One region of the Clostridium novyi NT genome, then DNA from elsewhere that is predicted to be linked to it. Evidence: a T-box and tRNA genes for the amino acid it is inferred to sense, from the RefSeq annotation. Region 1 holds a T-box; the other holds one or more tRNA genes.
What was found. A T-box is a leader RNA that pairs with one kind of tRNA and senses whether it is charged. The one in region 1 lies ahead of pheS (phenylalanine--tRNA ligase subunit alpha), so its partner is inferred to be a tRNA-Phe.
Positions count from the first base shown of each region.

Region 1 (4,437 bases):
AATTTTATCTTGTAGTAATTGTTTTGTGCTCTTTCCGCCTCTTAATGTTTCTACACTTGGAATTGTAGTTTCTACATTATTGTATCCATATATTCTTGCTATTTCTTCTGCTACATCTTCTCTTATGTTTATATCACATCTAAATGTAGGAACAGTTATAACAAGTTCATCTCCACTTATTTCAGTTGAAAGTTCTAATCTATCTAGGTACTCTTTCATTTGTTCTTTTGAAATATCAGTACCTAAAAATCTATTTATCCAGTTTGAATCAACAGTTACAGTGTGAGTTTCTTTTTTTTCATTGTAAACATCTATGGTACCTTCCATAATTTCTCCAGCACCTAGTTCTTCTATTAAATGACAAGCTCTATTCATAGCTTCTTCTACTGCATTTGGATCTAAATCTTTTTCAAATTTTCCTGAAGCTTCAGTTCTTAAATTTAATTTTTTAGAAGAAACTCTTATGTTAGTTCCATCAAAGTTTGCACATTCAAAAACTACTTCAGTTGTATCTTCTTTAACTTCTGAGTTTAATCCGCCCATTATACCAGCAAGTGCTATTGTTCTATCTCCATCTTTGATGTTTAATATTTCTTCATTTAATTCTCTTTCTTCTTCATCTAAAGTTATGAATTTTTCTCCATTTTTAGCTCTTTCAACAACTATAGTATTAGAAGTTATTTCTCTTCTATCAAATGCGTGCATTGGTTGACCAAGCTCTATCATAACAAAGTTTGTTATATCAACTATATTGTTTATTGGTCTTACACCAGCTTCTAATAATCTTTCTTGCATCCAAGAAGGTGATGGAGCTATTTTTACGTTTTTAATTCCTCTTGCCATATATCTTCTGCAAAGATTATCTTTAACTTCTACTTTTAAAGTATTGTTTATGTTTTCGCTATTTTGTACTTTGTATTCTGTGATAGGTTTTCTATAAGAAGTTCCAAGTGTTGCAGCAACTTCTCTTGCAATACCAATTATGCTTAAACAATCTGGTCTATTAGATGTTATTTCAAAGTCTATAGATGCTTTTTCAAGATCTATAACTTCTTTCATTTCTTTTCCTAGTGGAGTGTTTTCTGGTAGAATCATAAGTCCTACAACAGGTTCATCTCCTGCTATTCCAAGTTCTTCTTCTGAACAGAACATTCCATTAGAAGGTACCCCTCTTAGTTTACCTTTCTTTATTTTAGTTCCATCAGCTAAAGTTGAACCATGTAATGCTACTGGTACTACATCTTGTTCTTTCATATTTGTAGCTGCTGTTACTATTTGAATAGGTTCTTCTGCATTAACATCTACTTGACATATAGATAGCTTTTCTGCATCTGGGTGTTTTTCTATTTTTATTATTTTTCCTGTTACTACTTTGTTTATTACATCACCTGTTACTATAACTTCTTCAACTTTTGATCCTGAAAGAGTTAGGGCATCTCCTAATTCTTGAGGTGATATATTTATGTCAACATAATCTTTTAACCAATTTACTGGTACTAACATTTAAATTTCCTCCTTATGTATTATTTCTTCTAGAATTGATTTAAAAATCTCATATCACTTTCGTATAATAATCTTATATCATCTAATTCGTATTTTTGCATTACCATTCTGTCAAGTCCAAATCCAAAGGCAAACCCACTATATACTTCTGGATCGATTCCACAATTTCTTAAAACGTCAGGGTGAACCATTCCACATCCTAAAAGTTCAATCCATCCACTGTTTTTACATACATTACATCCTTTTCCTCCGCAGACGAAACATGTTGCATCCATTTCAGCAGATGGTTCTGTGAATGGGAAGTGGTGAGGTCTAAATTTAGTTTGCATTTTTTCACCAAACATTTTCTTTGTAAATAATTCTAGTGTTCCTTTAAGGTCTGCAAAAGTTATTCCTTTATCAATTACAAGTCCTTCTATTTGATAGAATATTGGTGAGTGAGTAGCATCTACAGAATCTGAACGATAAACTTTTCCTGGTGCTATCATCTTTATAGGTGGTTTTTGATTTTCCATTGTTCTTACTTGTATTGGAGAAGTTTGTGTTCTTAATACTACATCATCATTTATGTAAAAAGTATCTTGTTCTCCTCTAGCTGGATGGTTCTTAGGTATATTAAGTGCTTCAAAGTTGTAGTAATCTTTTTCTACTTCTGGTCCTTCTTCTATAGAGAATCCCATTGATATAAATATATCCATTATGCTATCTAAAGTAAGTTGAAGTGGATTTTTTCTTCCTACAGTTTGTTTTCTTCCTGGCATTGAAATATCTATTACTTCATTTTTTAATTTAGCTTCTTTTTCTTTAAGCTTTATTTCAGTTACAGCTTTTTCTATAAGTTCTTCTATGCTTCCTCTAACCTCATTTGCAAGTTTTCCTATAACTGGTCTTTCTTGTGATGATAATTTACCCATTCCTCTTAATATTTGAGTAAGTTCACCTTTTTTACCTAAATATTTAACTCTAATGTTTTCAAGTTCTGCTTTGTTTGAGATTTTGTTTAATTCTTCTAAAGCAGTATTTTTGATCTGTTGTAATTTTTCTTTCATTTTAATACTCCTTTCCATTTATTTGAACACATAAAAAAACTCCCTCCCCAAAACTAGGGACGAAGTTATTCCGCGTTACCACCCTTATTAATTGAAAATATCAATTTTCAATTCTCTTGAGATTTTATCGACATATGCCGCTAAATGCTACTTTAATTTCACACTTAGAACTCCAGAGTGAACTTCAATATATTCCTTTTGAAAAAGCTCTCAGTCTATGACTTTTTCTCCCTTTAAAAATTTCTATATCTACTCTCTCTATCATAGTTTAAAATATAGTGTTTTATATAACAAAACTTAAATATTATTATAACCATAATAATCTAAAATATCAAATAATTTTTTTATTTATTGATTATTATGATTTTGTCTAACTACCTCATACATCATTATACTAGCTGCAACTCCAACATTTAATGATTCCGCATCACCAGGCATAGGTATTTTAACCCTCTCATCGCCTAAATTATATACTTCATCACTTACTCCATTTCCTTCATTACCTACACATATTATAACTTTTTTAGTTAAATCGATATCAAAAAAATTATTTTCTGTATCAAGGGAGCTTACTATAAGTTTAAATCCCTTTAATTTAAGATCATTTATAACTTCAAAATCATTATCTTCTATAATAGGAATTTTGAAAATAGAACCCATGGTAGATCTTAGAGTTTTATCATTATATATATCCACAGTACCCTTAGTCACTATAACCCCCAGTGCCCCACTTGCATTTGCACTTCTAATTATAGTACCCATGTTACCTGGATCTTGCACTTTATCAATTAAAATATAAAACCCATTTTTATCTTCTATGCTAATTTTTTTATTATCAACTACAGCTATAATTCCTTGAGGATTGTTAGTTTCACATAATTCTTTTAATATTTCATCTTTTACTAAAGAAACTTTAGTATTTTCATCTACCGAATTAAGTATATTAAATGAATTGCATTTTTCAATAGCACTCTCTGCTATTAACATATGCGAAACTTGAAAAGTAGATTTTAATGCTTCTTCTACAAATCTAAAACCTTCTACAAGAAATTTTTCTTCTTGTACTCTATACTTTTTTTTGCGTAATTTTCTCACATATTTAATTAATGTATTGTCCTTACTTTCAATTAAATTCATAAGAGTACTCCTACTTTTTTATTTTATTCTCAAGTCTATTAAGTTCCTCTATTCCTCCTATGGCAACAATAATATCTCCAGTTCTTATTATGTCATCTGCTGAAGGTGAAATATTGACTTCATTATTTCTCTTTAATGCCATAACGTTTATACCGTATTGTGATCTCATATCTAATTCCTTAAGAGTTTTTCCATGCCACTCTTTAGGACTAGATATTTCAGCTATACTATAATCTTGAGATAATTCTATATAATCTAATATATTTGAAGAAACTAAGTTGTGAGCAACCCTAACTCCCATATCTCTTTCTGGGAAAATAACTCTATCAACACCTATTTTCTTTAAAACTTTTGCATGTAATTCATTATGAGCTTTAGCAATTATACACTTTACGCCAAGTTCTTTTGTTAAAAGTGCTGTCATTATGCTACCTTGAACATTTGATCCAATTGTAACAACTCCCACATCAAAATTACTTATTCCAAGTGTTCTAAGACTATTTTCATCTGTGGAATCAGCTTGAACAGCGTGAGTTACACTATCTGCTATGTTTTGCACTGTTTCCTCATTTAAATCAATTGCTAAAACATCATTTCCTAATGAATATAATGTTTTTGCAATAGAACTTCCAAATCTTCCTAAACCAATTACAACAAACTGTCTCTTTTTCAATATATTCACCCTCTATCCAACTAATATTTTACCATCTGGATATTTTATTAAATTTTTATCCTTTTTACTAGATAA
Region 1 covers NC_008593.1:966,752-971,188, reverse strand. Annotated here, with positions in the region: gene pheT (phenylalanine--tRNA ligase subunit beta) at 1-1,503, opposite strand, end outside; gene pheS (phenylalanine--tRNA ligase subunit alpha) at 1,533-2,552, opposite strand; T-box leader at 2,605-2,826, opposite strand; gene NT01CX_RS04420 (TrmH family RNA methyltransferase) at 2,901-3,689, opposite strand; gene NT01CX_RS04415 (potassium channel family protein) at 3,700-4,362, opposite strand; gene NT01CX_RS04410 (TrkH family potassium uptake protein) at 4,375-4,437, opposite strand, start outside.

Region 2 (4,437 bases), 1.0 Mb from region 1:
TGAAATCTCTTTGTCAACAACTTTTTTTAACTTTTTATTTTTAAATTTTCATTTAAAAACTATTTTGTTTTTTAGTTGTTTTTCTGATTTCTTGTCGTCTCTCGTGACGACATGGAGTATTGTATCAAATATTATTCACTAGTAAAAAACAACTTGACTGTTTAATTTTAAATTAAATCTATAATACTCTTTATTTCTATATAATTCTTATATTTATACATATTGATACTCCTGGTAAAGTATAAGCTCTTAAATTCTCATATGCATTATATTGACTAAGCTTTTTCTTAGAAATACTCTAAAACAATTGAAAATATATAAACATTTGTATTTTTATAAAAGTAAAAAGAGCCAATTTCTAATAAAATTAAAAATCAGCTCTTCAAATTTAGTTAAACCACTAAATTATATATAATAATAAATATATTTTTTACTACTTAACTTCTACGTTATATTTTTTCTTTAATTCTTCTACAGTTGTTGCGTATTTTACTTTTTGTCTTTCTTGAAGTAAGTTAGTTCTAATTAGATCCTTAACTTCATCAAATGACTTTTCAGTAGCTTCTTGCTTTTCTTCTACTTGTATTAAATGATATCCAAATTGAGTTTTAACAGGTTCACTTACTTTTCCTATTTCTAAGTTAAATGCAGCTTCTTCAAATTCAGGAACCATTTGACCCTTACCGAATTTTCCAAGGTTTCCGCCTTGAGCTTTTGAAGGACAGGTTGAATATTTAGTTGCAGCATCACCAAAAGTCATTCCATTTTTTATTTCTTCAGCAACTTCTTTAGCTAATTCTTCAGTATCAACAAGTATGTGTTTTGCTGAGATCATTTCTCCAACAACGAAATTAGACTTATTAGCATTGTAATAGTCTTCAACTTCTTTATCTGTAAGTTCTACTTGTGAAAGTACTTTGTTTACTGATAATTGTGTTAAAGCATCTCTTTCCATTATTTCTATAGCAGTAGTATATTCTTTTGTTTTGTCATATTCCATTTCTTTTCCATAATTATAGAAAACCTCAAAAGATATTAATTGTTCTAATAATTGTTTTTTACCTTGTTCAGTTGCTAAATAAGCTTGTTGTTCTTTTGGAAATCTTTTTATTGATTCTTGAATATCATTTTCTGTTATTTCTCTTCCATTAACTGTAGCTAAAACTTTATTTTCCATAGCTAAACTCCTTTTACATAAGTATTTTATTTAAGCCCATTGACCTACCATTCTATAATAACATATAGTTATACAAAAAAAATAGGTCATATATCATAAATAACCTATTTATATCCATTAAGTAACTTACTTACTAATAATTCATTTACTTTATATAAAATTCGTTGTTAATTTTATTATTCAAAAAAAGTAAAAACGCATCTTTATATAAAGATGCGTTTTGGTGATCCACCGGGGAATCGAACCCCGGACAACATGATTAAAAGTCATGTGCTCTACCGACTGAGCTAGTGAATCATATATGTTCCTGTCGAACACAATTGATATTATATCAAGGTTATATTAATATGTCAACATATTTTTATAATCTTTTTATTAATTTTATTTTATTTTTAAAACCCGCATACAGTCTTGCTTTTACGCCAATTATATTTATCTTATTACAAAAATTATATTAAAAATTAATATGATTTTATATAAACTTAAAATAATTTTATACTCCTTTAGTATGCTCTTATATATTTAATTTTAAATAATAAAAAAGCACTAGTAATTATACTAGTGCTTTGGTGGCTGGACCAGGAATCGAACCAGGGACACGAGGATTTTCAGTCCTCTGCTCTACCGACTGAGCTATCCAGCCTTATTACCTGGCGACGACCTACTCTTCCACATCGTCTCCAATGCAGTACCATCGGCGCTTTGAAGCTTAACCATCGTGTTCGGTATGGGAACGGGTGTTACCTTCAAGCCATAATCACCAGATTTGTTTTTTCGTTACTACAGGTACAAATTATATCAAACTTCTATTCATATGTCAATATTATATCCTAATTTTTTATATATTTTTTAACTTTTACGAAAAAAATACATTATTTATATTCCTTATTAACATTTAAGCATACAAAATATAATATAAAATATTAAAATATATCTTCTATGAAATATCCTCTATGAATTTTCACTTATAAAATTATATTTCTACAATTATATTTGAACTAATTTGGTTATTAATCTTTAGTCCATTTTGGTAATCTTATATATTCATTTATATAAATAATGATCGCTTATTCCACAAATACTCTTATAACTTCAAAGTATAATTTTTATATCATAGTATTTAAAACAATAAAAAAACACTAGTAATTATACTAGTGTTTTGGTGGCTGGACCAGGAATCGAACCAGGGACACGAGGATTTTCAGTCCTCTGCTCTACCGACTGAGCTATCCAGCCTTATTACCTGGCGACGACCTACTCTTCCACACCGTCTCCAGTGCAGTACCATCGGCGCTTTGAAGCTTAACCATCGTGTTCGGTATGGGAACGGGTGTTACCTTCAAGCCATAATCACCAGATTGTTCTTTCAAAATTGCACAGTGATAATAATTTATTTGATCAAGCCCTCGACCTATTAGTATTGGTCAGCTGAATACATTACTGTACTTACACCTCCAACCTATCAACCTGATAGTCTTTCAGGGGTCTTACTAGCTTACGCTATGGGAAATCTAATCTTGAGGTGGGCTTCACGCTTAGATGCTTTCAGCGTTTATCCCTTCCCAACATAGCTACCCAGCTGTGCTCCTGGCGGAACAACTGGTGCACCAGAGGTTGGTCCATCCCGGTCCTCTCGTACTAAGGACAGCTCCTCTCAAATTTCCTACGCCCACGGCGGATAGGGACCGAACTGTCTCACGACGTTCTGAACCCAGCTCGCGTGCCGCTTTAATGGGCGAACAGCCCAACCCTTGGGACCGACTACAGCCCCAGGATGCGACGAGCCGACATCGAGGTGCCAAACCTCCCCGTCGATGTGGACTCTTGGGGGAGATCAGCCTGTTATCCCCGAGGTAGCTTTTATCCGTTGAGCGATGGCCCTTCCATACAGAACCACCGGATCACTAAGCCCGACTTTCGTCCCTGCTCCACCTGTATGTGTCGCAGTCAGGCTCCCTTCTGCCTTTGCACTCTACGCGCGATTTCCGACCGCGCTGAGGGAACCTTTGGGCGCCTCCGTTACCTTTTAGGAGGCGACCGCCCCAGTCAAACTGCCCACCTAGCAATGTCCTGTGACCAGATTCATGGCCTCCAGTTAGAATTCCAGTACTATCAGGGTGGTATCCCAAGGATGACTCCACCAAAGCTGACGCCCTGGCTTCTAAGTCTCCCACCTATCCTGTACAGACAATACCGAAATTCAATGCTAAGCTACAGTAAAGCTCTACGGGGTCTTTCCGTCCAACCGCGGGTAGCAAGCATCTTCACTTGCACTACAATTTCACCGGATTTACTGCCGAGACAGTGCTCAAATCATTACGCCATTCGTGCGGGTCGGAACTTACCCGACAAGGAATTTCGCTACCTTAGGACCGTTATAGTTACGGCCGCCGTTTACTGGGGCTTAAGTTCATAGCTTCGCTTACGCTAACTATTCCCCTTAACCTTCCAGCACCGGGCAGGCGTCAGCCCCTATACATCAGCTTACGCTTTAGCAGAGACCTGTGTTTTTGATAAACAGTTGCTTGAGCCTATTCACTGCGGCCTACTCTCGTAGGCACCCCTTCTCCCTAAGTTACGGGGTCAATTTGCCGAGTTCCTTAGCAGTAATTCTTCCGACGACCTTAGGATTCTCTCCTCATCTACCTGTGTCGGTTTGCGGTACGGGCACCATTTTGCTCCATAGAGACTTTTCTTGGCAGCGTGGAATCAGATACTTCGTCAAAAATGACTCCCCATCACACCTCAGGCTTAATGTTAAGCGGATTTGCCTACTTAACACCCTAAGCGCTTAGACGCACATCCAATAGTGCGCACATCCTATCCTCCTGCGTCATCCCATTTGTCAAACGCATTATGGTGGTACTGGAATATCAACCAGTTGTCCATCACCTACGCCTTTCGGCCTTGGCTTAGGTCCCGACTAACCCTGGGAGGACGAGCCTTCCCCAGGAAACCTTAGATATTCGGTCAACAAGATTCTCACTTGTTTTTCGCTACTTATGCCAGCATTCTCACTTCTGTACTGTCCACCACTCCTTACGGTATGGCTTCAACCTGTACAGAAAGCTCCTCTACCACGTATACAAAGTATACATCCATAGCTTCGGTGGTAAGTTTGAGCCCCGTTACATCTTCGGCGCAGGATCTCTCGACTAGTGAGCTATTACGCACTCTTTAAATGAGTGGCTGCTTCTAAGCCAACATCCTAGTTGTCTTAGAAATCCCACATCCTTTCCCACTTAACTTACACTTTGGGA
Region 2 covers NC_008593.1:2,469,667-2,474,103, forward strand. Annotated here, with positions in the region: gene NT01CX_RS11485 (peptidylprolyl isomerase) at 434-1,177, opposite strand; tRNA gene NT01CX_RS11490 (tRNA-Lys) at 1,399-1,474, opposite strand; tRNA gene NT01CX_RS11495 (tRNA-Phe) at 1,745-1,820, opposite strand; rRNA gene rrf (5S ribosomal RNA) at 1,826-1,942, opposite strand; tRNA gene NT01CX_RS11505 (tRNA-Phe) at 2,338-2,413, opposite strand; rRNA gene rrf (5S ribosomal RNA) at 2,419-2,535, opposite strand; rRNA gene NT01CX_RS11515 (23S ribosomal RNA) at 2,572-4,437, opposite strand, start outside.
Region 2: it encodes a tRNA-Phe, which carries the amino acid that the T-box ahead of pheS (phenylalanine--tRNA ligase subunit alpha) is inferred to sense. The anticodon was not compared.